3 regions of the Streptoverticillium reticulum genome follow, and region 2 is predicted to be linked to each of the others. Evidence: riboswitches for the same ligand, from Rfam matches in the RefSeq annotation. Region 2 holds a riboswitch; each other region holds the start of a gene.
The links. Region 2 has a riboswitch for thiamine pyrophosphate ahead of ACMATS_RS11385 (thiamine ABC transporter substrate binding subunit). Riboswitches for the same ligand answer to the same signal wherever they lie in the genome.

Region 1 (9,554 bases), 3.6 Mb from region 2:
GCGACCAGGACGCCCGAGCGCAGCCAGCACACCGTCCAGGCGGCCCCGTCGGGGTCGCCGCGCCAGACCATCTCGTCGGCGGCAGCGTGGTGCCCCGCGTACTGGACGAACCGGCCGAACTGCTCCGACCAGAAGTACGGCACCGGGTCGTAGACCGGCGCCTCGTCCGGGCCGTGGACGATGTTCTCCGCGACGGTCCGCGGCCCCTGGAGGGCGTTGTCCCAGTGGTGCACCAGCAGCCGCTCCCCGTAGCGGGCGGAGGGGAAGGAGGAGCAGTCGCCGACCGCGTAGACGTCGGGCAGCGAGGTGCGCAGCCGGTCGTCGGTGGCGACGGAGCCGTCCTTCGCAAGCGCGACGCCCGAGCCGGCCAGCCAGCCGGTCGCCGGGCGGGCGCCGATGCCGACGACCACGGCGTCGGCCGGCAGCCGGGTGCCGTCGGCGAGCACCACGGCGCCCGGCTCCACGGCGGCCACGCCGGTGCCGGTGAGCAGCCGGGCGCCGGCCTGGGCGTACCAGTCGGTCATGTGGGCGGCGACCTCGGCGGGCATCGCACCCGCCAGCGGCCGGTCCGCGGCCTCCACCACGGTGACCCGGCAGCCCGCCTCGCGCGCCGCCGTGGCGAACTCCGCGCCGATCCAGCCGGCCCCGACGGCGACGACGTCGTGCTGCCCGGCCAGCACCGGGCGCAGCCGCTCCGCGTCGTCCAGGGTGCGCAGCACGTGCACGTCGGGCAGGCCGGCGCTGCCGGGGAGGGAGACGGGGTCGGCGCCGGTGGCAATCACCAGGACGTCGTAGGGCAGCGGCCCCCCGGTGGTCTCCAGCAGGTGCTCGTCCGCCCGCAGCCCGGTGGCCTCGACGCCGAGGCGCAGGTCGATGGCCAGGGAGCCGAAGTCCACCGCGAAGGCCGACCCCTCGGCCTTGCCGAGCAGGACGGCCTTGGACAGCGGCGGCCGGTCGTAGGGTTCGTGGGGCTCGGCGCCCAGCAGCCGGATCGTCCCGTCCCAGCCCTGCTCGCGCAGGGCGACGGCGGTCTGCACCCCGGCCATGCCGGCGCCGACGATGACGACGGTGCGCCCGCCGCTTGCGGTCTTCGTCTGCTCGCTCACCCGATCACTGTAGGGCGGCGGACGGTGTCAGCCGGAGCATCCGGTGACGAGACCTCTGACACAGCGTCACGGCAGCTGCCGCCCGCGAGCCCCCTGCCGCCCTTCCGAGCGGTCGGCGGCGCGTACTAGGGTGGCTTCGCAAAGCACTCGCGGGAGCCCGGACGGACCGGGCTGAGAGGGAGGCTGGACGGCCTCCGACCGTACGAACCTGATCCGGGTCATGCCGGCGAAGGGAGGGGCTGGATGCCCATGCACGTGTCCTCCACCGCGCCCCCGGGGACGACGGCCACGTACGACGTCCTCGTCATAGGCGGCGGTCTCATCGGTCTGGTCACCGCCTGGCGGGCCGCCCAGCGCGGGCTGCGCACGGCCGTCGCCGACCCCGCGCCCGGCGGCGCGGGCGCGACCCTCGTCGCGGCCGGGATGCTGGCCGCGGTGACCGAGCTGCACTACGGCGAGCAGGCACTGCTCGCCCTCAACCTGGCCTCCGCACGCCGCTATCCGGCCTTCACGGCCGAGCTGGAGGAGGCCAGCGGCCGGGACACCGGCTACCGCGCCTGCGGCACGCTCGCGGTCGCGCTCGACGCCGACGACCGGGCGCACCTGCGCGAACTGCACGCCCTGCAGCAGCGGTCCGGGCTGGACTCGCAGTGGCTGACGGGGCGCGAGTGCCGCCGTCTGGAGCCCATGCTGGCGCCGGGGGTGCAGGGCGGGCTGCGGGTGGACGGCGACCACCAGACCGATCCGCGACGACTGGCCGGGGCGCTGCTGACGGCCTGTGAGCGCGCCGGGGTGGTCTTCCACCGCGCCGAGGCCGTCCGTGCGCTGCTCGCCGGGGACCGGGCGGCCGGGGCCGAACTCGCCGACGGCACCCGGATCTCCGCCGGGCAGACCGTGCTGGCCGCGGGGAGCGGCAGCGGGCGGCTAGCGGGCCTGCCGGAGGAGGCCCTGCCACCGGTGCGGCCCGTCAAGGGCCAGATCCTGCGGCTGCGGGTGCCGGACGCCTGCGCGCCCTTCCTCTCCCGCACGGTGCGGGCCGTCGTGCGCGGCGGGCACGTGTACCTGGTGCCGCGCGAGAACGGCGAACTGGTCCTCGGCGCGACGTCGGAGGAGCTCGGCTGGGACACCACCGTCACCGCGGGCGGCGTCTACGAACTGCTGCGCGACGCCCACGAACTCGTACCGGGCATCACTGAGCTGCCGCTCGTGGAGACCCGCGCCGGTCTTCGCCCCGGCTCCCCCGACAACGCGCCGCTGCTCGGCCCCACCGTGCTGCCGGGCCTGCTCGCGGCCACCGGCCACCACCGCAACGGCGTGCTGCTCACGCCGCTCACCGGCGACGTGATGGCCGAGGTGCTGACCGCCGGACGGCTGCCCGACGAGGCCGTCCCCTTCTCCCCCCGGCGCTTCGCCCCCGCATTCCAGGAGCAGTCCGCATGACCACCACCGGCGGGAACACCCGCGCCGCCACCGTCCGGGTCAGCGTCAACGGAGAGCACCGCGAACTGCCCGCGGGCACCGCGCTGGACGGGCTGGTGGCCATCCTCACCACCGCCCCCGGCGGTGTCGCCGCCGCCGTCAACGAGGCCGTCGTCCCGCGCGGCCAGTGGCCGGCCACCCCGCTCGCCGACGGCGACCGGGTCGAGGTCCTCACCGCAGTGCAGGGAGGCTGATCAGCACCGATGGCAGACGATCTGCTCACCATCGCCGGCACCCCCTTCACCTCCCGCCTGATCATGGGCACGGGAGGTGCGCCCAGCCTGGACGTGCTCGAACGCGCCCTGCTCGCCTCCGGCACCGAGCTGACCACGGTCGCCATGCGGCGGCTGGACGCGACCGTGCAGGGCTCGGTGCTGTCCCTCCTGGAGCGGCACGACATCCGGGTGCTGCCGAACACGGCGGGCTGCTTCACCGCGGGCGAGGCCGTCCTGACCGCCCGGCTGGCCCGGGAGGCGCTGGGCACGGACTGGGTCAAGCTGGAGGTGATCGCCGACGAGCGCACCCTGCTGCCCGACCCCATCGAGCTGCTGGACGCGGCCGAGATCCTCGTGGACGACGGCTTCACCGTGCTGCCGTACACCAACGACGACCCGGTGCTGGCCCGCAAGCTGGAGGACGTCGGCTGTGCCGCGATCATGCCGCTGGGCTCGCCCATCGGCTCCGGCCTGGGCATCCGCAACCCGCACAACTTCCAGCTGATCACCGAGCGGGCGGCCGTCCCCGTGATCCTGGACGCGGGCGCGGGCACGGCGTCGGACGCCGCGCTCGCGATGGAGCTGGGCTGCTCGGCCGTGATGCTCGCGTCGGCCGTGACGCGGGCGCAGGAGCCGGTGCTCATGGCGGAGGCCATGCGGCATGCCGTGGACGCCGGGCGGCTGGCCCATCGGGCCGGGCGGATTCCGCGGCGGCACTTTGCGATCGCCTCGTCGCCTGCGGCGGGGGTGGCGGCGCTGGACCCGGAGCGTCCGGCGTTCGGGGCTGCCTGAGCGTTTTCCGTGCCCCGTCAGGGGCGCGGGGAGCTGCGCGACCAGCCACGGACGGCCCGCAGCCGAAGTGCAGGCCGCAGGTGGTTGCTCGCGCAGTTCCCCGCGCCCCTGACGGGGCTGGGACCGTCTCACAGGTGCCGGATCGTGCGTGGCTGGTCGCACCCACGCGGCGGAGCCGCATATGTGCACAGCCCCGCGCCCCTGACGGGGCTGGGACCGTCTCACACGTGCCGGATCGTGCGTGGCTGGTCGCACCCACGCGGCGGAGCCGCATATGTGCACAGCCCCGCGCCCCTGACGGGGCTGGGACCGTCTCACACGTGCCGGATCGTGCGTGGCTGATCGCGCCCACGCGGCGGAGCCGCATATGTGCACAGCCCCGCGCCCCTGACGGGGCGCAGGCTCGGCGTCGGGTGCGGGCCGGCTTCGACTGGTCGCGCCAGCGCGGCGGAGCCGCATGGTGTGGCTGTCCCGCGCCCCTTCGGGGCGCACGGGTGACGGGGCTCCGGCGACTCGTAGACTCGTGTGTCGTGGATACGACCCTGCCGGACCCTCTCGTCGATCAGTTGCTCGACGGCCGCTACCGAGTCGAGGCGCGGATCGCCGTGGGCGGCATGGCCACGGTCTACCGGGCGCTGGACACCCGGCTCGACCGCGTGGTCGCCCTCAAGGTGATGCACCCCTCGCTGGCCGCCGACGCGGCCTTCGTGGACCGTTTCATCCGCGAGGCCAAGTCCGTGGCGCGCCTGGACCACCGCAACGTGGTCGGCGTCTTCGACCAGGGCACCGACGGCGGCTACGTCTTCCTGGCGATGGAGTACGTCGCCGGGTGCACGCTGCGCGACGTGCTGCGCGAGCGCGGGGCCCTGCAGCCGCGGGCCGCGCTGGACGTCGCCGAGTCCGTGCTGGCCGCGCTGGGCGCAGCCCACCTCGCGGGGCTGGTGCACCGCGACATGAAGCCCGAGAACGTGCTGATCGGCGACGACGGCCGGGTCAAGGTCGCGGACTTCGGCCTGGTCCGGGCCGTCGACACCAACACCAGCACGAGCACCGGCTCGGTGCTGGGCACGGTCTCGTACCTGGCCCCCGAGCAGATCGAGCACGGCACCGCGGACCCGCGCGCCGACGTCTACGCCTGCGGCGTGGTGCTCTACGAGATGCTCACGGGCGCCAAGCCGCACTCCGGCGGCACCCCCGCCCAGGTGCTCTACCAGCACCTGCACGACGACGTGCCGCTGCCGTCCGAGGCGGTCCCCGGGCTCGCCCCCGAGCTGGACGGCCTGGTGGCCCAGGCCACCGCCCGCGACCCGCAGCTGCGCCCGGCCGATGCCGTGCGGCTGCTGGAGCTCACCCGCGCCGCCCGCGGGGCGCTGACGGACGCGCAGCTGGACGCGATGCCGCCGGAGGCCCGGCAGGGTCCGCTCCCGGCCGGTTCCGAGGACCGTACGAGCGTGATACCGCGGCAGCCCGCGGCCCAGCCGCTGCCGCCGCCCGCCGGGGAGGACCTGCTCAACCGCACCACCCGGCTGGAGCGCCCGCCCGCTCCCCCGGCCCCGCCGGGCCCCGCACCGCAGCACCGGCCGTCCGGTCCGCGCCGGCGCGTCAACCGGATCGCCGTGGTGATCGGGCTGCTCGTCGCCCTGCTGGGCGGCGGGGCGGGCGTCTGGTACGTCGGCTCCGGCCAGTTCACCTCCGTGCCGGCCGTTCTGGACATGACCCAGCCCAAGGCGCAGCAGGAGCTCGACAAGGCCGGGCTCGGGGTGCAGGTCCGGCAGGACTTCAGCGACACCGTCGAGCGCGGGCACGTCATCTCCACCGACCCGAAGCCGGGCGAGCGCATCCGCAACAACGGCAAGGTGACGATCACTGTCTCGCGGGGTCCGCAGAAGGTGCAGGTCCCCAATGTCGTCGGCATGACGCTCGACGACGCGAAGAAGCAGCTCCAGGACAAGGGCCTGACGGTCGGCGACGTCTCGCAGCAGTTCAGCGACGAGACCCCGAAGGGCTCCGTGCTCGGCTCCGATCCGCGGCCGGGCCAGGAGCTGCGGCCGGACTCGGCGGTGACGCTCGTCGTCAGCAAGGGCCGCCAGCTGAACGTGCCCGACGTGACGGGCATGACGGTCGCCGACGCCACGGCGGCGCTGCGCGACGCCGGGCTGCAGATCAAGGTCTCGGACACCCAGGTCTACTCGCCCAAGGACAAGGGCACGGTGGCCCAGCAGTCGCCGGGCAAGGGCGAGAAGGGCGCCGAGGGCGACACGGTCACGGTGGCCCTCTCCAAGGGCAAGGAGATGATTCCGGTCCCGGACGTCACCGGAAAGAGCGAGGCCGACGCCAAGAAGCTGCTGACGGACGCGGGCTTCCAGGTGAAGGTGGACCGGCCGTTCTTCTTCCCGCAGGACTCTGTCGACTCCCAGTCGGTCCGCGGCGGCGACCAGGCGGCCCGGGGCGACACGATCATCATCCGTCTGAAGAGCGGTTTCTGAGGATTCTGAGCACGTTGAGCAGCACGTTGAGCAGCACGTCGCACGCAGTCACGCGCAATCCCGTCGGCGGGCACATTCCCGTCGCGGGCGGTCTCGCCAAGACCGGCCTGCCCTATGCCCGCGCGATGGGCGCCGAGGCCGTCCAGGTCTTCGTCGCCAACCCGCGCGGCTGGGCGACCCCGCCCGGAAACCCGCGCCAGGACGAGGAGTTCCGCGCCGGGTGCGAGGAGAGCGGGCTCCCCGTCTTCGTCCACGCCCCGTACCTGATCAACTTCGGCTCGCACAGCGCCGCGACGGTCGACAAGTCCGTGGAGTCGCTGCGGCACTCGCTGCGGCGCGGCCGGGAGATCGGCGCGCAGGGCGTCGTGGTGCACACCGGATCCGCCACGGCCGGGCGGGCGCGCGCGGAGGCCCTGGCCCAGGTGCGCGAGCGGATGCTGCCGCTGCTGGACGAGCTCACGCACGACGACGACCCGTGGCTGCTGCTGGAGCCCACGGCCGGTCAGGGCGCCTCGCTCTGCTCGCTGGTGGAGGACCTCGGGCCGTACGCCGAGGCGCTGGACCGCCATCCCCGGCTGGGCGTCTGCCTGGACACCTGCCACGTGTTCGCCGCCGGGCACGACCTGGCCGCGCCGGGCGGCATGAAGCAGGTGCTGGACGAACTCGTCGACGTCATGGGCGAGGGACGGCTGCGCCTGATCCACGCGAACGACTCGAAGGCGGGCGCGGGGTCGCACCTGGACCGGCACGAGAACATCGGGGCCGGGCGGATCGGGGCCGAGGCCTTCGGTGAGCTGTTCGCGCACCCGGCGACGGAGGGCGTGCCCCTGACGATCGAGACGCCGGGCGGCCCGGAGGGGCACGCGGCCGACGTGGCGCGGCTGAAGGAACTGCGCGCGGCCCGGCCGCAGTAGGGACCTACAGCTCGGGTCCCTCGCCGGGCTCCTCCTGGTAGGAGTACCGCTGTTCCCGCCACGGGTCGCCCACGTTGTGGTAGCCCCGCTCCTCCCAGAAGCCCCGGCGGTCGGCCGTCATGTACTCGACGCCGCGGACCCATTTGGGCCCCTTCCACGCGTACAGGTGCGGCACGACGAGACGCACCGGGAAGCCGTGCTCCGCGGTGAGGAGTTCGCCGTCCTTGTGCGTGGCGAAGATCGTCTGCTCGGCCGCGAAGTCCGACAGCCGCAGGTTCGAGCTGTAGCCGTACTCCGCCCACACCATCACATGGGTGACCTCCGGCGCGGGCGGAGCCAGTTCGAGCACCGTGCGGGCCGACACGCCGCCCCATTCGGCGCCCAGCATGCTGTATTTCGTCACGCAGTGCAGGTCCGCCACGACCGTCGTGTACGGGAGGGCGGTGAACTCCTCGTGCGTCCAGCAGTGCTTGTCGCCGTCGGCCGTCGCGCCGAAGACGCGGAACTCCCAGCGTTCCGGCCTGAACTTGGGGACCGGACCGTAGTGCGTCACCGGCCATCCGCGCTGGAGCCGCTGCCCCGGAGGGAGCTGGAGTTCCCCTTTGCGGCTTTCCGACTGACCCATGGGTCCATGGTGTCAGACCCCGGAGGGTGCTGATGACCACGGGACGGCCGTAGCCACCACCAAGGCGGACGCATGGCCACAACTCCCACTAAGTGTGCACTTACTGGACGGCCAGGAGGGGCGGTGCAAGGATGCGCGCCATCTGCCCGTCACGCGCTGGGAAGGAGCCTCTGCGATGCAGGGCGACCCCGAGGTCATCGAGTTCCTCAACGAACAGCTGACTGCCGAGCTGACCGCCATCAATCAGTACTTCCTGCACGCGAAGATGCAGGAGAACTTCGGCTGGACCAAGCTCGCCAAGTACACCCGCGCCGAGTCCTTCGACGAGATGAAGCACGCGGAGGTGCTGACCGACCGGATCCTGTTCCTGGAGGGGCTGCCCAACTACCAGCGGCTGTTCCACGTCCGGATCGGGCAGACGGTCACCGAGATGTTCCAGGCCGACCGGCAGGTGGAGGTCGAGGCCATCGACCGGCTCCGGCGGGGCGTCGAGATCATGCGGGCCAAGGGCGACATCACCTCGGCCAACATCTTCGAGTCGATCCTGGAGGACGAGGAGCACCACATCGACTACCTCGACACGCAGCTGGAGCTGGTGGAGAAGCTGGGTGAGGCCCTGTATATCGCGCAGGTCATCGAGCAGCCGGACAGCTGAACGCAGCGCGGGGCGCGGTACCCGTCAGGCCGCGGGGACCAGTGAGACCTCGGCACCCAGGACGTCCTGTTCGCCGCGGTCCGTCAGCTCGCGGCGCGGGCATGTGCCGCGGCCGAGCAGGGACTGGATGCGGCGCACGCAGCTGCCGCAGTCGGTGCCCGCCTTGCAGGCCGAGGCGATCTGCCGGGGGGTGCACGCCCCCTGGTCCGCGTGCTCACGCACCTGCTGCTCCGTGATGCCGAAGCACGAGCAGACGTACACGCGGGTCACCGCCTCACCGGATTGATCAATAAGGTAACCCTTACCTTACCTGGCCTGGCAGGGGCGCACAACGCGATGGGGCGCGGATCACAGGATCCGCGCCCCATCGTTCGCTCAGTGCCGGGTGCTCACTGGTCCCGGTACATCTCCGCCACCAGGAACGCCAGGTCCAGCGACTGGCTGCGGTTCAGCCGCGGGTCGCAGGCCGTCTCGTAGCGCTGGTGCAGGTCGTCGACGAAGATCTCGTCGCCGCCGCCCACGCACTCGGTGACGTCGTCGCCGGTGAGCTCCACATGGATGCCGCCCGGGTGGGTGCCGAGGCCCTTGTGGACCTCGAAGAAGCCCTTGACCTCGTCCAGCACGTCGTCGAAGCGGCGGGTCTTGTGGCCCGAGGCCGCCTCGAAGGTGTTGCCGTGCATCGGGTCGCTGATCCAGGCCACCACGGCACCGGACGCGGTGACCTTCTCGACCAGCTCGGGGAGCTTCTCGCGGATCTTGCCCGCGCCCATCCGGGTGATGAAGGTCAGCCGGCCGGGCTCGCGCTCCGGGTCCAGCCGGTCGATCAGGGTCAGCGCCTCGTCGACCGTGGTGGTCGGGCCGAGCTTCACCCCGATCGGGTTACGGATCTTCGACGCGAACTCGATGTGCGCGCCGTCCAGCTGCCGGGTGCGCTCGCCGATCCAGACCATGTGGCCCGAGACGTCGTAGAGGTGCCCGGTGCGCGAGTCGACACGGGTCAGCGCGGACTCGTAGTCGAGGACGAGCGCCTCGTGGGACGCGTAGAACTCGACGGCCTTCAGCGCCTCCGGGTCCACGCCACAGGCGTTCATGAAGTTCATCGCCCGGTCGATCTCCCGGGCCAGCTGCTCGTAGCGCTGGCCGGAGGGCGAGGACTTCACGAAGTCCTGGTTCCAGGCGTGCACCTGGCGCAGGTCCGCGTAACCGCCGGTGGTGAAGGCGCGCACCAGGTTCAGCGTGGAGGCCGAGGCGTGGTACATGCGCTTCAGCCGCTGCGGGTCCG
Region 2 (9,554 bases):
CGCCATGGTCGTGGAGGCCCTCCAGGTGCTGGGCCACGAGCAGCCCCGGCTGGCCGCGATGCTGCTCCAGGGCGTCGTCGACGCCGCGGTGCGCCGCATCGAGCTCGGCGCGGCCGAGGATCCCGGGCACATCACCGAGGCCGCCGTCTCCATGGCCCTGAGGGGCGTCCGCGGCTGAGGCCGCGGACGCGGCCGCACTCTCCAGGCTGCCCGTCAGCGGCAGCAGCCGCGACGGCGGGCGCCGCAGCATCCACGGCGGCAGCAGGCTCAGCGGGTCGAGATAGACGTCCCCGCGCAGCAGGCCCCAGTGCAGGCAGCCCGCCGCGCAGTGCCCGAAGTCCGCGTCCAGCACCGCCACCACCTGGCCCGCCGCCACGTGGTCGCCCTCGTGCACCGTCGCCCGCACCGGTTCGTACGTCGTCCGCAGGGGCGGGCTGCCGGTCCCGTCCAGCTCCACCGACAGCACCCCGCGGCCCGCGACCGTGCCCGTGAAGGACACCCTGCCCGGCGCGGCCGCCCGCACCGGGGCTCCCGCACGGGCGCCGAGATCCACCCCGCGGTGCCCGGCCGCCCAGCGCACCGGGGGCGGCTCCCAGCCCCGCACCACCAGCGGCCGGCCGCCCCGGGCTCCGGCCACGGGCCAGGCCCGGTCCGCGCTGCGGCCGGCCGGAGCCGCCGGCAGCAGCGCCGCACCGGCGGGCGGGGCGCAGACACAGAGCGCCACCGCCAGACAGAGGAGGCAGAGAAGACGGAGAGGACCGGGAGCGTGCCGTCGCACGTGGTTCCATCGCATGTGCCCACGGTGACGGAGCGCGGCGGATTGCGGGGATCATGACCGGGTTCTGTGGACTACTCGCGGGTTGTGCACAACGCCGTCACCCGGGCCTTCTCCGGTCCCGTACACTTCTCATGGCGATCCGGGTCACCGGGTCGACTTCGCACGCCCCGCCACCGGTCTCCCGGTGGACGTGTCCCTCGGTCCGACGATCTCCTGTGCCTGCACGGAGTGTCACGGCTGGCGCGTCGGGGCGTCAGGAGCGGCGGCCGGCCGGCCGCCGTGGAAACCGAGTATCTCAAGGAGCGCGGCCATGGCCGTCGTCACGATGCGGGAGCTGCTGGAGAGCGGCGTCCACTTCGGTCACCAGACCCGTCGTTGGAACCCGAAGATGAAGCGTTTCATCTTCACGGAGCGCAACGGCATCTACATCATCGACCTGCTCCAGTCGCTGTCGTACATCGACCGCGCCTACGAGTTCGTCAAGGAGACCGTCGCGCACGGCGGCTCCATCATGTTCGTCGGCACGAAGAAGCAGGCCCAGGAGGCCATCGCCGAGCAGGCGACCCGCGTCGGCATGCCCTACGTGAACCAGCGCTGGCTGGGCGGCATGCTCACCAACTTCTCGACCGTCTACAAGCGCCTGCAGCGCCTGAAGGAGCTCGAGCTCATCGACTTCGAGGACGTGGCCGCCTCCGGCCTCACCAAGAAGGAGCTCCTGGTCCTCTCCCGCGAGAAGGCCAAGCTGGAGAAGACCCTCGGCGGCATCCGCGAGATGCAGAAGGTGCCGAGCGCCGTCTGGGTCGTCGACACCAAGAAGGAGCACATCGCCGTCGGTGAGGCGCGCAAGCTCCGCATCCCGGTCGTCGCCATCCTCGACACCAACTGCGACCCTGACGAGGTCGACTACAAGATCCCGGGCAACGACGACGCCATCCGCTCCGTCACCCTGCTCACCCGCGTGATCGCCGACGCCGTCGCCGAGGGCCTCATCGCCCGCTCCGGTGTCGCCACCGAGGGCAAGGGCGAGAAGGCTGCCGCCGAGCCGCTGGCCGAGTGGGAGCGCGACCTGCTCGAGGGCGAGAAGAAGGCCGACGAGCCCGCCGCCGAGGCCGCTGCCGAGGCCCCCGCCGAGGCCGAGAAGCCGGCCGCGGACGCCGAGCAGGCCTGACCCTCCGCACCGCACCGTGGGGGCCCTGTGCCCCCGCGGTGTCCCGGTGGATCCACGGCCGGATCCCGTCCGTTGGACGGGGCCCGGTCGTTGTGGTGACCTCAAGACGGACCAGCCCATGCCCGGTGCCCATGGCCCGGGACCAGGCGTAGTGCACGAGAAGGATTCAAGGATGGCGAACTTCACCGCCGCTGACGTCAAGAAGCTCCGCGAGCTCACCGGCGCCGGCATGATGGACTGCAAGAAGGCGCTCGACGAGGCCGAGGGCAACCTCGAGAAGGCCGTCGAGATCGTCCGCGTCAAGGGCCTGAAGGGCGTGGCCAAGCGCGAGAGCCGCACCACCGAGAACGGTGCGGTCGTCTCGAGCATCGCCGCCGACAACACCTCCGGCGTCATCGTCGAGCTCAAGTGCGAGACCGACTTCGTCGCCAAGGGCGAGAAGTTCGTGGCCGTCGCCGAGGCCCTGGCCGCCCACGTCGCCAAGACCGCTCCGGCCGACGTCGAGGCCCTGATGGCCTCCGAGATCGAGGCCGGCAAGACCGTCCAGGCGTTCGTGGACGAGGCCAACGCCACCCTCGGCGAGAAGATCGTCGTGGACCGCTTCGCCGCCTTCGGCGACGGTTACGTCTCCGCGTACATGCACCGCACCGCCGCGGACCTGCCCCCGCAGGTCGGCGTGCTGGTCGAGCTGGACAAGGAGAACGCCGAGGTCGCCAAGGACGTCGCGCAGCACATCGCCGCCTTTGCGCCGAAGTTCCTCTCCCGCGACGCCATCCCGGCCGACGTCGTCGAGAACGAGCGTCGCGTCGCCGAGGCCACCGCTCGCGAGGAGGGCAAGCCCGAGGCCGCCCTGCCGAAGATCGTCGAGGGTCGCGTCACCGGCTTCTTCAAGGAGCAGGTCCTGCTGGACCAGCCCTTCGCCAAGGACAACAAGAAGACCGTCCAGAAGATCCTGGACGAGGCCGGTGTCACGCTGAAGCGCTTCGCGCGCATCCGCGTCGGCGCCTGAGCCGCCCGGCAGGACAGCGAACGACCTGCGACCCGCTAGGGTCGTATGCAGCCGACCGTCCACCAGTCGGCCGCTGATGTGACGAGGAGGCCATTGCCGCAGAGGGATTCGAAGAGAACCCGTCCGGCAATGGCCTTCTTCGTATGTGCACGAGGAGATTTCCAATGAATCAGGGTGCGGACGCCACGCAGGCCGCCGAGAACAGCGCCATCAAGGGCACTCGCCGGTTCCTGCTGAAACTGTCAGGTGAGGCCTTCTCCGGCGGCGGCGGGCTCGGCGTCGACCCCGATGTCGTGCACGCCATCGCCCGTGAGATCGCGGCCGTGGTCCGCGAGGGCTACGAGATCGCCGTCGTCATCGGCGGCGGCAACTTCTTCCGCGGCGCCGAGCTCCAGCAGCGCGGCATGGACCGGGCCCGCTCGGACTACATGGGCATGCTCGGCACCGTGATGAACTCCCTCGCCCTCCAGGACTTCCTGGTCAAGGAAGGCGTCGAGACGCGGGTGCAGACCGGCATCACCATGGGCCAGGTCGCCGAGCCGTTCATCCCGCTGCGCGCCGTGCGCCACCTGGAGAAGGGCCGCGTCGTGATCTTCGGCGCGGGCATGGGCATGCCCTACTTCTCCACGGACACCACCGCCGCCCAGCGCGCCCTGGAGATCCACGCCGAGGCGATCCTCATGGGCAAGAACGGCGTCGACGGCATCTACGACGCCGACCCGAAGAAGAACCCCGACGCGGTCAAGTTCGACGCGCTGGAGTACGGCGAGGTGCTCGCCCGCGGCCTCAAGGTCGCCGACGCCACGGCCATCAGCCTGTGCATGGACAACAAGCTGCCGATCCTCGTCTTCGAGCTGCTCGCCGAGGGCAACATCGCCCGTGCGGTCAAGGGTGAGAAGATCGGCACGCTCGTGAGCGACCAGGGCTCGCGGGACTGAGAGCCCGCACGGCCGCCCGTACCGCCCGCCGACGGCCTCGGCGGGCCCGGGGCGGCAACTCCGTGCCGCGGGAAGACCCTCGGCACGGGGATGGACAACTGCCTGCCGGTCGGACACCGTGCAGGAGAAGACGCGCGCAGGGGCGAGGCTCTGCTTACTGATAACACCAGGAGCAAGTGGTGATCGAAGAGATCCTCCTCGAGGCCGAGGAGAAGATGGAGAAGGCCGTTGTGGTCGCCAAGGAGGACTTCGCGGCGATCCGCACCGGGCGTGCGCACCCCGCGATGTTCAACAAGATCGTGGCCGACTACTACGGCGCACTGACGCCCATCAACCAGCTGGCGTCGTTCTCGGTGCCCGAGCCGCGCATGGCCGTCGTCACGCCGTTCGACAAGAGCGCGCTGCGCAACATCGAGCAGGCCATCCGCGACTCGGACCTGGGCGTCAACCCGAGCAACGACGGCAACATCATCCGTGTGAACTTCCCCGAGCTCACCGAGGAGCGCCGCCGCGAGTTCATCAAGGTCGCCAAGGGCAAGGGCGAGGACGCGAAGGTCTCGATCCGCTCCATCCGCCGCAAGGCCAAGGACGCCCTGGACAAGCTCGTCAAGGACAAGGAGTCCGGCGAGGACGAGGTGCGCCGCGCCGAGAAGGAGCTCGACGACACCACCGCGAAGTACGTCGCGCAGGTGGACGAGCTGCTCAAGCACAAGGAATCCGAGCTCCTCGAGGTCTGATGAACGACGCATCCTGGGGAGCTCCGCCGCACATGGGACACCGGTGGTCCCCCGACGGGGGTCCCTCCGGCCCGGCGGGTCCTCTGCACGAGGCGGGCGCGGCGGCGCAGACTCGCCCCATGCCCATCGTGCCCGACGCAGGCGGAGACCAGGACGACCGTGAGCAGGGTGCCGCTCATGTCGGCGGCCCCCTGTTCCGCGATGAACAGGAGCCCGACATCCTGCCTCAGGAGCCCGCCGCCCCCCAGGCGGCGCAGGCGGGGAAGAAGAGCGCGGGCCGTGACCTGCGGGCCGCGATAGGGGTCGGGGTCGGCCTCGGCGCGGTCATCCTCGCCTCCCTGTTCGTCTACAAGCCCGTCTTCCTCGGCGTGATCGTGCTCGCCGTGGTGGTCGGGCTGTGGGAGCTGACCTCCCGGCTCGCGGAGCGGAAGGGCATCAAGGCCCCCCTGGTGCCGCTGGCGATCGGCGGCGCGGCGATGGTGGTCGCGGGCTACGTCAACGGTGCCGAGGGCGCGTGGGTGGCCATGGCCTTCACGGCGCTCGCGGTGCTCGTCTGGCGGATGACGGAGCCGCCGGACGACTACCTCAAGGACGTCACCGCCGGCCTCTTCGCGGCCTTCTACGTGCCGTTCCTGGCGACCTTCGTGGCGCTGATGCTGGCCGCGGGGGACGGCGCCTGGCGGGTGCTGACCTTCCTGATCCTGACGGTGGTCAGCGACACCGGTGCCTATGCGGTGGGCTGGCGGTTCGGCAAGCACAAGCTGGCGCCGCGCATCAGCCCCGGCAAGACCCGCGAGGGCCTGGCCGGTGCGGTGGCGTTCGCGATGGTGGCGGGCGCGCTGTGCATGCAGTTCCTGATCGACGACGGCGTCTGGTGGCAGGGCCTGCTGCTGGGCCTCGCGGTCGCGGTCAGCGCCACCCTGGGCGACCTGGGCGAGTCCATGATCAAGCGGGACCTGGGCATCAAGGACATGGGCGCCCTGCTCCCCGGCCACGGCGGGATCATGGACCGGCTGGACTCCCTGCTGCCGACCGCTCCGGTGGTCTGGCTGCTGATGGTGGTCTTCGTCGGCTCCTGAACTGCACTTTTGCTATACGGGGCCCGCAGTCCGACGGACGGCGGGCCCCGTTCCGTACGTCTGCGACACTGGAAGAACCATGCCTAAGCCCGGAGAACTCACTTTCGTCGCCCCCCGCGGAGCCAAGAAGCCCCCGCGGCACCTTGCCGACCTCAGCCCTGCAGAGCGCCGTGAGGCGGTCGCCGCGATCGGCGAGAAGCCGTTCCGCGCGAAGCAGCTGTCCCAGCACTACTTCGCCCGGTACGCGCACGACCCGGAGGCATGGACCGACATCCCCGCCGCCGCCCGCGAGAAGCTCGCGAGCGAGCTGCTGCCGGAGCTCATGAGCGTCGTGCGGCACATCTCCTGCGACAACGACACCACCCGCAAGACCCTCTGGCGGCTGCACGACGGCAAGCTCGTCGAGTCGGTGCTGATGCGCTACCCCGACCGCGTCACCATGTGCATCAGCTCCCAGGCGGGCTGCGGCATGAACTGCCCGTTCTGCGCCACCGGCCAGGCCGGTCTGGAGCGCAACCTGTCGACCGCCGAGATCGTGCACCAGATCGTGGACGGCATGCGCGCGCTGCGCGACGGCGAGGTGCCCGGCGGTCCGGCGCGGCTGTCCAACATCGTCTTCATGGGCATGGGCGAGCCGCTCGCCAACTACAACCGCGTGGTCGGCGCCATCCGCCGGCTCACCGACCCCGAGCCGGACGGCCTCGGGCTGTCCCAGCGCGGCATCACCGTCTCCACGGTCGGCCTGGTGCCCGCGATGCACCGGTTCGCGGACGAGGGCTTCAAGTGCCGCCTCGCGGTCTCGCTGCACGCGCCCGACGACGAGCTGCGCGACACCCTGGTGCCGGTCAACACCCGCTGGAAGGTCCGCGAGGTCCTGGACGCCGCCTGGGAGTACGCGGAGAAGTCCGGCCGCCGGATCTCCATCGAGTACGCCCTGATCCGGGACATCAACGACCAGGCCTGGCGCGGCGACCTCCTGGGCCGGCTGCTCAAGAACAAGCGGGTGCACGTCAACCTGATCCCCCTCAACCCCACCCCGGGGTCGAAGTGGACGGCCTCCCGCCCCGAGGACGAGCGGGCCTTCGTCGCGGCGATCGCCTCGCACGGCGTGCCGGTGACCGTCCGGGACACCCGCGGCCAGGAGATCGACGGGGCCTGCGGCCAGCTCGCCGCCACCGAGCGCTGAGCCCGGCTGATACTGTCCGTCTGCATCATTCGCACAAATGAACATCCGACAGGGGAGCGCACACAGCGCTGAGAGTGCGGCACGGCCCGCAGACCCTCGGACCTGATCCGGTTAGTACCGGCGTAGGGAGTCAGCTCGACCATGAACACCACCTTCCGGCGTGCCCTCGGGGCCGCCCTCGTCGGCGTGCTCGGCCTGCCCGCACTCGCCGCGTGCGGCGGCTCCGGCAGCTCGAAGAGCTCCGAGTCGTCGGGCGGCAAGGGCGACAGGACCGTCACGCTCGTCTCGCACGACTCCTTCGCGGCCTCGGACTCCGTGCTCAAGGAGTTCACGCAGCAGACCGGCTACACCGTCAAGGTGATCAAGAGCGGAGACGCCGGGCAGGCCGTCAACCAGGCCATCCTCTCCAAGAGCCACCCGCAGGGCGACGTCTTCTTCGGCGTCGACAACACGCTGCTCTCGCGCGCGCTCGACAACGGGCTGTTCACTTCCTACGAAGCCAAGGGCCTGAGCCGGGTGCCTCAGGATCTTCAACTCGACGCCGCGCAGCACCGCGTCACGCCCATCGACACCGGCGACATCTGCGTCAACTACGACCGGGCCTACTTCGCCGACCACAAGCTGGCCCCGCCGCAGACCCTCGACGACCTGATCAAGCCGGAGTACAAGAACCTCCTGGTCACCGAGAACTCCGCCACCTCCTCCCCGGGCCTCGCCTTCCAGCTCGCCACCATCGCCAAGTTCGGCGACGAAGGCTGGCAGAACTACTGGAATGCTCTGAAGGACAACAACGTCGAGGTCGTCGACGGCTGGGAGCAGGCCTACAACAGCCGCTTCTCCGGCTCCGCCGCCGGCAAGAAGGCCAAGGGCGACAAGCCGCTCGTCGTCTCCTACGCCTCCAGCCCGCCGGCCGAGGTGCTCGACATGAAGCCGCAGCCGGACCCCAAGGACGCCCCGACCGGCGTCGCGACCGGCACGTGCTTCCGGCAGACCGAGTTCGCCGGACTGCTCAAGGGCGCCAAGAACACCGAAGGCGGCAAGGCCCTGATCGACTTCCTGCTGGGCAAGACGTTCCAGGAGGACATGCCGCTCCAGATGTTCGTCAAGCCGGCGAACCAGGACGCCAAGCTGCCCGAGGTGTTCACCAAGTACGGTGCGCAGATCGACAGTTCGGCCACCGTCGACCCGCAGAAGATCGCCAAGAACCGTGACCAGTGGGTCAAGGCATGGTCCTCGCTCGTCCTGAAGTAGATCGTCCTGAAGCAACGGACCGTCCCGAAGTGACCGCGCGGGGCGCCGACAAGGCGTCCCGTGCGACCCTCCGGCAGACGGTTGTGCGGCTCGGTCTGATGGCCCTGCCGCTCGTTTTCTTCGGGGTCTTCTTCGCCTTCCCCGTCGCCTCGATCGTTTCCCGGGGGCTGAAGAGCGACGGGCAGTGGCAGTTCGGCCGGATCGGCGAGGTGCTCTCCGACCCGGAGACCGTCCACGTCCTGTGGTTCACCACATGGCAGGCCGCCGCCTCCACGGCCCTCACCCTCGCGCTCGCTCTCCCCGGCGCGTACGTCTTCGCACGCTTCGACTTCCCCGGCAAGCAGGTGCTGCGGGCCGTGGTCACCGTCCCGTTCGTGCTGCCGACGGTCGTCGTCGGCTCGGCCTTCCTGGCGCTGCTGGGCCACGGCGGACTGCTGGACGAGTGGTGGGGCATCCGCCTGGACACCACGGTCTGGGCGATCCTGATCGCCCACGTCTTCTTCAACTACGCCGTGGTCGTACGGACCGTCGGTGGCCTGTGGGCCCAGCTCGACCCCCGCCAGGAGGAGGCCGCCCGCGTGCTCGGCGCAGGCCGCCTGGCCGCCTGGCGGCGCGTGACGCTGCCCGCACTCGCACCCGCCGTCGCGGCGGCGGCGCTCATGGTCTTCCTGTTCACCTTCACCTCCTTCGGCGTCGTCCAGATCCTCGGCGGACCGCGCTACGCCACGCTCGAGGTGGAGATCTACCAGCAGACGGCACAGCTGCTGGACCTGCCCACGGCCGCGGTGCTCACCCTGCTGCAGTTCCTGGCCGTGGCCCTGCTGTTCGCGGTGCACGCCAGGACCGTGCGCCGGCGCGAGGCCACCCTCAGGCTGGTGAGCGCGGCACGGACCGCGCGCCGCCCGCAGGGGGCGGGCCAGTGGGCCCTGCTGGCCGCCGTCCTCGCCACGGTCGTCCTCCTGGTGCTCGTACCGCTCGCCGTCCTCGTCCTGCGCTCCTTCGACGGGCCCGACGGCTACGGGATCGCCTTCTACCGCGCCCTCGCCTCGGCGGGCGACAACGGCGGCACGTTCGTCGTCGCCCCGCTGGAGGCCATCGGCAACTCCATGGCCTACGGGCTGGCCGCCACCGGCATCGCCGTCGTCGTGGGCGGGCTCGCCGCCGCAGCGCTCGCCCGGCGGGAGGGCAGGCTCGTCCGCGGCTTCGACGCCCTGCTGATGCTGCCGTTGGGCACCTCGGCCGTCACCGTCGGATTCGGCTTCCTCATCAGCCTCGACGAACCCCCGCTGGACCTGCGGACCTCCTGGATCCTGGTGCCGCTGGCCCAGGCGCTGGTGGGCGTGCCCTTCGTCGTGCGGACCATGCTGCCGGTCCTGCGTGCGGTCGACCACCGGCTGCGCGAGGCCGC
Region 3 (9,554 bases), 1.6 Mb from region 2:
AACCCGGGCGAGGGACATCGCCCGGGAATACCGGCCTGTCTGAAATACCCCATTCTGATTAGCGTTCGGTGCCTTGTGACCGTCTCCACGGCTCCAACCCGTGTGCGGACGACAGCAGTACGCCCCTGCCCCGGCCCCCGGCCACCTGCCCCGACGTTCTCGCCTTCCGCCCCCGTGACCGGCCTGTTCACCGCCCTGTGAGCGCCGGTCACTTTGGCCGGTTCTCTGCTGTTCCGTGCCGCCGAATCCCGCGGAACGACTCCGCCCCGTAGTCGAGTCGCTACGCTCCAGAGTCGGAGAGCTCGTAAGCTCCCTCTCGGTCTCTATCGGTAACTGAAAAATCACTCCTTGTGATCCACGGGACGTTGTTGTCAGACTATGGCGTCATTAGAGGGCCATGAGGATCCAATCCCGGCCAAACCGACGAAGACGGGGCATTGGGCGATGCGCGACACAGTTCAGGCAGAAGTGATCATGACTTTCCTCGTCTCCGAGGAGCTGTCCTTCCGGATCCCGGTGGAGCTGGACTACGACAGCAGTGATCCGTACGCGGTGAAGTTCACCTTCCACCTCCCCGGCGACGCCCCCGTGACCTGGGCCTTCGCCCGGGAGTTGCTGCTCGACGGGCTGAGCCAGCCCTCCGGCGAGGGCGACGTGCACATCGCCCCCGCCTCCGCCCAGCACCTGTCGGACGTCTTCATCCGGCTGCAAGTGGGCGGAGAGGGAGCCCTGTTCCGGGCGGGGGCGGCGCCGCTGGTGGCCTTCCTCGACCGCACCGACCGCATTGCACCGCTGGGCGAGGAGCGCTCCGTCGCGGACTTCGACCACGAGCTCGCCGCGGCGCTCGACAGCATCCTCGCCGGCAACCCGGAAGGGCAGAACGCCGGTTAGCGGCCCCCGGGCCGCCGCCGCACCGCAGCCGTGCCCGGCGCCCGCGACGGCCCCTCCGGCCGCCGTGGCGGCCCCTTCCCGACGGACTCCCCGGCCGTCCCCGGCCGACTCCGGCCGCTTATCCGGCCGTCCCCGCCACAGCCCCCTCCGCCGTCTCCGCGGAGGACTCCTCCCCGGCACCTTCTCCAGCAGCCCCGGCGGATCCGGCGGCGCCGGTCCCTTCCGGTGCACCGGACGTGTCCGGACCGTTCCCCACGGGCCCGTCGAGCGGCACCGGCTCGCTGCGCGGCCCCGCGCTCCGGCCGTCCCCGCCGACGCCCGCACCCGGGGTGTGCACACCGTCCGCGCCCGGCTCCCGGCCCGGGCCGTTGCCCACGGACGCCAGCAGCTGGCGGGCCAGCCCCAGGCCCGTACCGCCCATCGTCAGCGCCTTGGCGAACATCTCGGACATCCCGTCCGCCCCGTTGAGCAGGACCATGTGGTCCACGTTCCCGAAGGCCTGGGCGCCGGCCTGGACGATCTCCGGCCAGTTCTCGGCCAGTTGCTGGGCGACGACCGCCTCCTGGTTCTGCGCCAGCGCCTCGGCCCGGGCCTTGATCGCCTCGGCCTCGGCCAGACCGTGCGCCTTGGCCGCCTCGGCCGTCGCCAGCCCCTTGGCCTGCGTCGCGGCGGCCTCGGCCTCACCCGTCGCACGGGTGGCCGCGGCGGCGGCCTCGCCGCGCGTCCTGGTGGCCTCCGCCTCGGCCGCGGCGGCCGCCTTCACCCGGGTCGCCTCGGCCGCGGCCGCCAGCTCCGTCTCCCGGGCCCTGGCCTCCGCGGCGGAGATGCGGGCGTCGCGCTCCGCCTCCGCCAGCGTCCGCTTCTCGTACGCGGCGGCGTCCGCGGGCTTGCGCACGTCCGCCTGGAGCTGCTGCTCGCGCTGCTTGGCCGCGAGCTCCGCGACCCGGGTCTCCTGGACCACGACCTCCTGCCGCGCCGCGGCCTCGGACAGCGGGCCCGCCTGCCGGGCCTTGGCGGCCGCGCTGTCCCGCTCGGCCTGGTACCCCGCCTGCAGGATCTCGCTGTCGCGCGTGGCCTCCGACATCCGCGCGGCGGCCTGCTGTTCGGCCTCGGTGGCCAGCCGGTCCGCCTCGGCCTGGGCGATGCGCGCATCGCGCTGGACGGCGGCCGCGTGCGGCGCGGCCAGGTTCTTGATGTAGCCCGTGGGGTCCTGGATCTCGTGGATCTGCAGGGAGTCGATGATCAGGCCCAGCTTCTCCATCTCCGTGCCCGAGGCGGCCCGGGTCTCGCCCGTCAGCCGCTCGCGGTCGCGGATCATGTCCTCCACGGTCAACCCGCCGACGATGGACCGCAGATGGCCCGCGAACACGTTGTGCACGCGCTCGCTCATGTGCTTCTGCTGGTCGAGGAAGCGGCGGGCGGCGTTGGCTATGGACACGAAGTCGTCGCCGACCTTGAAGATCACCACGCCGTGCACCTTGAGCGGGATGCCCTGCCGCGTCACGCAATCCACGTGGAGATCGGCCTCGTTGAGATCGAGGGACAGCTTGCGCACCGCCTGTACCCCGGGCAGGACGAGTGTCCCCCGCCCGGTGACGATCCGGAAGCCCAGACCTTCCTCCAGGCCCTCCACGCGGTGCTTGGACCCGGAGATGATGAGTGCCTCGTTGGGCTCGGCAACGCGCCACATGAGCTTGAACAGCCCTACGAGGACGGCTATGGCGACGAGGACGACCCCCGCCACGACGCCGATGAGCATGCGTCATTCCCCCTTTTGCGGCCCCGGCGGGGCCCTGTGATCATGCAGTCTGCTCCCGGATGTGCCCCCTGGCGAAGACGCCGACACCTCACCCATCCGTTCCGGCCAGGGAGATGCGTGTCGACACGGCCGCCCGTCAGGAATACGCCCGTGCGACGTACACCGTGCGCGGCGGCTGGTACTCCACGATCAGCACCATCGTCCCCCGCTCGATGCGCTCGTCCGGCTCCGCCGGATACGCCAGGAAGGCCTCGGCACCGCCCCGCACGTGCACCATCACCTCGCCGACCAGGCCCGGGCCGACCGCCCCCGTCACTCTGCCCAACTCCCCGACCACCGACGCCCCCCCGCTTTCCGGCCCGCCCCCGCGGGCCCGTCACTTCGCGCGGCGCCGCCTGCCGCCGCTCTTCGCGGTCCTGGAGCCCCCCTTGGACCCCCTCTTGGAACCCTTGCTCGTATTGTGCCGGTCGGCACTGACAACGAGCGCGGCCAGGAAGGTCGTCACCGGCACCGAGGCCACCAGACCGATGCTGCCCACGAGCGTGCGGACGATCTCCTCCGCGACGATCTCGCTCGTCGCGACCCTCCCCACCCCGCTGTCCGCGATCGAGAACAGCAGCAGCAACGGCAGCGACGCCCCCGCGTACGCCATGACCAGCGTGTTGACCACCGACGCGATGTGGTCCCGGCCGATGCGCATGGCCGACGCGTACAGCTTCCGCCAATTCGCCTTGGGATCAGCCTCCTTCAGCTCCCACACGGCCGACGTCTGGGTCACCGTGACGTCGTCGAGCACGCCCAGCGAGCCGATGATGATCCCGGCGAGCAGCAGGCCCTGGATCTCGATGTGCGGATACAGGCCGTGCACCAGGCCCGTCGTGTCGTCCGTGTTGCCCGTCAGATGCGCCCAGCCGATGAAGCCGGCGCCCAGCAGACCGATGAGCAGCAGGGAGGTGAGCGTGCCCAGAACGGCCACGGACGTACGGGCGTTGAGGCCGTGGCACATGTAGAGCGCGATCAGCATGATCGCGCTGCCGCCTATCACCGCGACCAGCAGCGGATCCGAACCCTGGAGGATCGCGGGGAGGATGAACATCGTCAGCACGCCGAAGCTGATCACCAGCGCCACCAGGGCGAAGACGCCGCGCAGCCGGCCGATCGCCACGACCGCCACGGCGAACACCGCGGCCAGCAGCACCATCGGGACGTTGCGGTCCACGTCCGTCACCGAATACCGCAGGTTCTCGGGGGCCTTGGGCGCGTAGGCCAGCACCACGCCCTCGCCGACCGTGTAGCGGCGGGAGGCGCTGGGCTGCACGATCTCGGTGAACGTCACGCCCTTGTCGGGGCCCGAGCCGACCTCGATCGTCGCCTGTTCGCACGGCCCGGTGACGGGCGCGCCGCCCTGCGGTGACTGCTGTTGCTGCTGCGGCTGCGCGCCGACCTTGGCACAGTCCACCTCCTCGATCTTCACCACCCGTCCCGACTCGGTCTGCTGGTCGAGTCCCAGCCCGCTGTGCTGGTGCGGCGGCGCGCTGCCCGGCCAGAGGATCACCATTCCGGCCACCACGGCGGCGGCGAACGGGACGAGGACGGCCGCGATCACCTTGCGCAGGTGGGCGGAGACGGGCTTGGCCGGACCATGGCTGTGCGCATGGCCGTGGGCGTGGGGGGCATGGTGGTGCGTACGCTCGGTGGGGGTCACCGCCCGATCATCGCAAGCCCCCCTGGCCCTGCGGCCCGGGGAGGCGCTAGCGTGGTGGCACCTTTGCAATCGCGGGAGCTCGGAGCACCGGGCTGAGAGGGCGCTGATCGCCGTACGGGAATCGATGTCCGTACGGAAACCGCTGCGCCGACCGCCGAACCTGTTACCGGGTAATGCCGGCGTAGGGAGTTCTGGTCACATGACCTCGCAGGATGCTGCACGCACGTCCGAAAACGGCCGGGAGCTCGGCTGGCACAAGGACCACGTGACCGGCTCGCGACCGGACCTCAGGGTCCCGGTGCGGCGGGTGCATCTCACCAACGGGCAGGACGTCACCCTGTACGACACCTCCGGCCCGTACACCGATCCGTCGGTCACGACGGACGTCCGGCGCGGCCTGACGCCGCTGCGCGAGAACTGGATCATCGGCCGCGGTGACACCGAGGAGTACGCCGGGCGCCCGGTGCGCCCGGAGGACGACGGCATCAAGCACACCTCGCCCCGCGGCGGCCTGCGCAACCTCGACGCGGTCTTCCCGGGCCGTCCGCGCCAGCCCCGCCGGGGCCGGGGCGGCCAGGCGGTGACGCAGCTCGCGTACGCCCGACGCGGCGAGATCACCGAGGAGATGGAGTACGTAGCCCTCCGGGAGGGCGTCTCCCCGGAGACCGTCCGCGAGGAGATCGCGGCCGGCCGGGCCGTCCTCCCGGCGAACGTCAACCACCCCGAGATCGAGCCGATGATCATCGGCAAGAAGTTCCTGGTGAAGGTCAACGCCAACATCGGCAACTCGGCCGTCACCTCCTCCATCGAGGAGGAGGTGGAGAAGATGACCTGGGCGACCCGCTGGGGCGCCGACACCGTCATGGACCTCTCCACCGGCCGCAACATCCACACCACCCGCGAGTGGGTGCTGCGCAACTCCCCCGTGCCGATCGGCACCGTGCCGCTGTACCAGGCCCTGGAGAAGGTCGACGGCAAGGCCGAGGAACTCACCTGGGAGATTTACAAGGACACGGTCGTCGAGCAGGCCGAGCAGGGCGTCGACTACATGACCGTCCACGCGGGCGTGCTGCTGCGGTACGTCCCGCTGACGGCCCGCCGCAAGACCGGCATCGTCTCGCGCGGCGGCTCGATCATGGCCGCGTGGTGCCTCGCGCACCACAAGGAGTCGTTCCTCTACGAGAACTTCGAGGAACTCTGCGAGATCCTCGCGTCCTACGACGTGACCTACTCGCTGGGCGACGGCCTGCGTCCGGGTTCGATCGCCGACGCCAACGACGAGGCGCAGTTCGCCGAGCTCAGGACTCTCGGCGAGCTCAACACGATCGCCAAGCGGCACAACGTCCAGACGATGATCGAGGGCCCGGGCCACGTCCCGATGCACAAGATCAAGGAGAACATCGACCTCCAGCAGGAGATCTGCGAGGAGGCCCCCTTCTACACGCTCGGCCCCCTGACGACCGACGTCGCGCCCGGGTACGACCACATCACCTCGGGCATCGGCGCCGCGATGATCGCCTGGTGGGGCACGGCCATGCTCTGCTACGTCACGCCCAAGGAGCACCTGGGCCTGCCGGACCGGGACGACGTCAAGACCGGCGTCATCACGTACAAGATCGCCGCCCATGCGGCCGATCTCGCCAAGGGCCACCCGGGCGCGCAGGCGTGGGACGACGCACTGTCGGACGCGCGCTTCGAGTTCCGCTGGGAGGACCAGTTCAACCTGGCCCTCGACCCCGACACGGCACGCGCCTTCCACGACGAGACGCTGCCGGCGGAGCCCGCCAAGACGGCGCACTTCTGCTCGATGTGCGGGCCGAAGTTCTGCAGCATGAAGATTTCGCAGGACATCCGGCGGGCACACGGCGACGACCTCGCCGTCGACCCCGAGGCCGGAATGGCCCAGAAATCGCGGGAGTTCGCAGAGGCCGGCAACCGGGTGTACCTGCCGATCGCGGAATAGACCGGACCAGGGCCGGACCAGGGCCGGAACGGATCCGGTGCGGAGGAGAGCAAGCGGAACGTCCGGACGGGTGTGCGGGGTAGAGGCCTTGACGGCCGGGCCCCTTTCCCCGGGACACCTGTGCCGCGTCGCTTCGCGGCGATACGATTTTTCGCGGAGCTCTTCCGCTTGTTCACTCCGGCCGGTGATCCGGCCCCCCGAAATCGGGGCTGGTGAAATCCGGGCTGGTGAAGCGGGGGCGCGTGGGGGCGGTGTGATCCTCGTCGGGGCTGGTGAAGCCGGGGCGGGAGTAGCCGAGATGGGGGGTCCGGCCGTGGCCGTTGCGGGCCGAGGGGACGGACGGCGAACGGGTCGCCGGCGCCGAGGCGTTGGCCTGGGCCTCTCTCAGGAACGGCCTGATGCCCCGCTCCAACAGTGCCTCGCGCCATGCCTTCCGGGCCCGGTCGGCCGCTTCGTACAGCTCGCTCCGGCGGCCGTCGTCCTCCGGGGGCGCCCCGTTGCGCAGGGCAGTGAGCAGGATGCCCGCCGTCGCGACGAGCACGCCGACGGCGGTGAGGCCGCCGAACCACCAGCCGATCGTGATCATCGAGTCCGCGACCGGGACGTCCGAGCCGACCGTGCGCATCACGTAGCCGATCGCCAGGAACAGGATCGCGGCGGTCCCCGCGAGCACCGGAGCCAGCACGGCCAGCACCGCTATGGCTCCTGCGCCGGGGTCCTCCTCGGGAGGCCCGGCGGGCGGCGCATCCCCGCCCGCGGCGGCACCGGCGGCGACGGGCTGCGGCCGGCCGGACGGGGCCCGCTCGCGCAGCGCCCGGCGCGCTTCTATGAGGTCCTCGTATTCCGCCATGGCGCAGGCGGAGATGGCGGTCATGGCGCCGACGGCCATCGTGCGCAGCTGTTCGGCGGTGAGCCGCCGCCCTGTCGCGGCGGCCAGGGCATTGAGTTCCGGGTCATGGTCCGCGGTACGCAGTGCCTGGTCGAGGATCCGCTCGAATTCCGGGCGGTCCTCGGCAAGCAGGTGCGGAACGCTGTTCATGTGCATCCCCCGATGCTCCGTAGGGCCTGATAGCCGGCCTGTTGCCGGCAGTGGGCGGAAACGGAGGAGAGCCTGCTACGGATAAGCCGATGGTAGAGCCGCACCGGCGCGGGGTGACAGCGGGTTTCCCGAATTACCCCGCGGCGGTGGAACTCTCATGTGCCCGTGGACGCCGCCGCCGAACCCTCAGCCGGCCAGCGGAAGTTGCACCACCAGCAGCTTTCCGGCCATCGTGACCCCGCCGTCCATGGCGAGCGCCAGTCCGTCCGCGTACAGATGCGGACCCTCGATGAGCGGCGCGCCGTCCTGCTCGTCCGGGTCCTCCCCGCCGACCTCGCCCAGCAGATAGGGGATCGGGCTGTGGCCGTGCACGATGCGGCGGCCGCCGTAGGTCTGCAGCAGCTCCCGCACGGCCGACGGGCCCGCCTCGTCGTCGCGGAAGGCGAACCGCTTGGTGAACTTGCGGAACAGGTCCCAGCACTCGTCCGGGTCGTTGCGCTGCAGCGCCTCGGTGACGGCGTCGTTGACGGCCTCGATGGAGTCGCCGAAGTCGAGGTACGCGGTGGTGTCGGAGTGGACGAGCAGGTGCCCGTCCTCCTCGGCGATCGCGTCGAGGCGGGCCATCCACTGCAGGTGGTGGTCCTCCAGGCGCTCCATGTCGGTGCGCTGGCCGCCGTTGAGCAGCCAGGCCGCCTGGAAGGAGGCCGTTCCCGCACCCGAGTTGACGGGCGTGTCGGCGAACCGCTTGGCGCCGATGAGCAGCAGCTCGTGGTTGCCCATGAGGGCCTTGCAGTAGCCGCCGGCCGCCGCCGCCTCCGCGGAGAGCCGCATGACCAGGTCGATCACGCCGACGCCGTCCGGGCCGCGGTCGGTGAAGTCGCCCAGGAACCACAGCCGGGTGTTGCCCGCCGACCAGTGGCCCTGCTCGTCGATGAGCCCCTGTGCGTACAGCGCGTCGTGCAGCTCGTCCAGGTAGCCGTGGACGTCGCCGACGACGTACAGCGGGCCCGGGCCGGTGGGCACGGGCTGCTGGGGGAGCTGCTGCGGGGCGGTGAGGGGCGTCAGCTCGACGGTCGGCACGTCCTGCGGCGGCACGGTGCCGGGGGCCGGGCTGCGGACGATGACCGGGAGGTCGCGGGCGGTCGGGGTGTAGCCCTCGGGGTAGTCGGGGTACTCGGCCGCGTGCGGGGGGAAGCCCTCGTGCGCGGCGTAGTGGGGGTGGACCGGTACCTCGGCCGGCTCCCCGGCGTGGTCGTACCCGGGCATGGGCGGGGGAGCGGCGTACCCGGGGAAAGGCGGCATCGCCGCCGTGGTCCGTGCCGCAGGTCCCTGACCGGCCCCCTGAGTCATCGACCCCTCCACCATCGCGCCGCCTGCACCCTTGTGGACCTTGCCTGGTCGACGGCGGTCCGCGGTGTCGTGCGCCCATCATAGGAATGACCGTCGCGGCTTGTGACGCACCAGGGGCTGTGAATCGGGGAGCTCCACCGGGATCGCCGGGATTTTCTCCCCAAATGCTCCGTTAAATGAGCCGTTCGCGCCGGTCCGCAGGGGGTGGGGACGGCTGTGTCGTGCCGGATGGGGCGATGCCCCGTGGGCCGGACGCGGGATGCCCGCGGTTGACGCGGGCCGGGCGGGTCGGTGCAGGTCACACGGGTGACGCCGGGGTGTCGGCCGGTGTGCCGGGGCCGGTCAGGTCGTGGCCGGGCCGCGCGGGGCGCTGACGGTGGTGCGCGGCGGGCGCCGCTCGGAGGACGTACGCACGATCAGCTCGGTGGGTATGACCTGTTCCACCGGCCGTCCCGTGTCGAGCCCCTCGATGGCGTCGATCAGCAGCTGGACGACGGCGGTACCGATCCGCCGCGGCTTGAGCGACAGCGTCGTGATGGGCGGCTCGGTGGTGGCGTAGACGGTGGACTCGCTGCAGCAGACGAGCAGCAGGTCGTCCGGTACGCGCAGGCCGTAGCGGCGGGCCGCGGCCAGCAGGTCGGTGCCGTTGGGGTCGAAGAGCCCGTACACCGCGTCGGGCCGGTCCGGCCGGGCGAGCAGCCGGTCGGCGGCGACGGCTCCGGCGCAGGGGTCGTGCGCGGGGTACTCCTCGTAGACCGGGTCCTGGCCGATGCGTTCGCACCAGCGCAGGTACGCGGTGGTGGACAGCCGGGTGTAGGTGTCCGTCGTGGTGCCGGTGAGCAGGCCG

Region 1: linked by a shared signal. The riboswitch ahead of thiO (glycine oxidase ThiO) and the one ahead of ACMATS_RS11385 (thiamine ABC transporter substrate binding subunit) in region 2 are both predicted to bind thiamine pyrophosphate.
Region 3: linked by a shared signal. The riboswitch ahead of thiC (phosphomethylpyrimidine synthase ThiC) and the one ahead of ACMATS_RS11385 (thiamine ABC transporter substrate binding subunit) in region 2 are both predicted to bind thiamine pyrophosphate.

What each region holds. Positions count from the first base shown of each region.
Region 1 covers NZ_CP179755.1:6,118,766-6,128,319, reverse strand. The annotation lists gene ACMATS_RS28235 (NAD(P)/FAD-dependent oxidoreductase) at 1-1,106, opposite strand, end outside; TPP riboswitch at 1,246-1,358, shown strand; gene thiO (glycine oxidase ThiO) at 1,350-2,546, shown strand; gene thiS (sulfur carrier protein ThiS) at 2,543-2,779, shown strand; gene ACMATS_RS28220 (thiazole synthase) at 2,789-3,592, shown strand; gene pknB (Stk1 family PASTA domain-containing Ser/Thr kinase) at 4,123-6,078, shown strand; gene ACMATS_RS28210 (deoxyribonuclease IV) at 6,093-6,992, shown strand; gene ACMATS_RS28205 (sulfite oxidase-like oxidoreductase) at 6,997-7,617, opposite strand; gene bfr (bacterioferritin) at 7,793-8,272, shown strand; gene ACMATS_RS28195 (bacterioferritin-associated ferredoxin) at 8,297-8,542, opposite strand; gene ACMATS_RS28190 (class II 3-deoxy-7-phosphoheptulonate synthase) at 8,662-9,554, opposite strand, start outside.
Region 2 covers NZ_CP179755.1:2,568,182-2,577,735, reverse strand. The annotation lists gene ACMATS_RS11425 (TetR/AcrR family transcriptional regulator) at 1-178, shown strand, start outside; partial or broken gene ACMATS_RS11420 (peptidoglycan DD-metalloendopeptidase family protein) at 332-793, opposite strand; gene rpsB (30S ribosomal protein S2) at 1,089-1,946, shown strand; gene tsf (translation elongation factor Ts) at 2,119-2,955, shown strand; gene pyrH (UMP kinase) at 3,120-3,893, shown strand; gene frr (ribosome recycling factor) at 4,073-4,630, shown strand; gene ACMATS_RS11395 (phosphatidate cytidylyltransferase) at 4,630-5,709, shown strand; gene rlmN (23S rRNA (adenine(2503)-C(2))-methyltransferase RlmN) at 5,789-6,895, shown strand; TPP riboswitch at 6,936-7,041, shown strand; gene ACMATS_RS11385 (thiamine ABC transporter substrate binding subunit) at 7,037-8,146, shown strand; gene ACMATS_RS11380 (ABC transporter permease) at 8,245-9,554, shown strand, end outside.
Region 3 covers NZ_CP179755.1:4,212,286-4,221,839, reverse strand. The annotation lists gene ACMATS_RS19130 (SsgA family sporulation/cell division regulator) at 445-891, shown strand; gene ACMATS_RS19125 (flotillin family protein) at 1,010-2,650, opposite strand; gene ACMATS_RS19120 (hypothetical protein) at 2,787-2,987, opposite strand; gene ACMATS_RS19115 (YibE/F family protein) at 3,027-4,355, opposite strand; TPP riboswitch at 4,417-4,560, shown strand; gene thiC (phosphomethylpyrimidine synthase ThiC) at 4,555-6,318, shown strand; gene ACMATS_RS19105 (hypothetical protein) at 6,491-7,363, opposite strand; gene ACMATS_RS19100 (metallophosphoesterase) at 7,544-8,722, opposite strand; gene ACMATS_RS19095 (LacI family DNA-binding transcriptional regulator) at 9,050-9,554, opposite strand, start outside.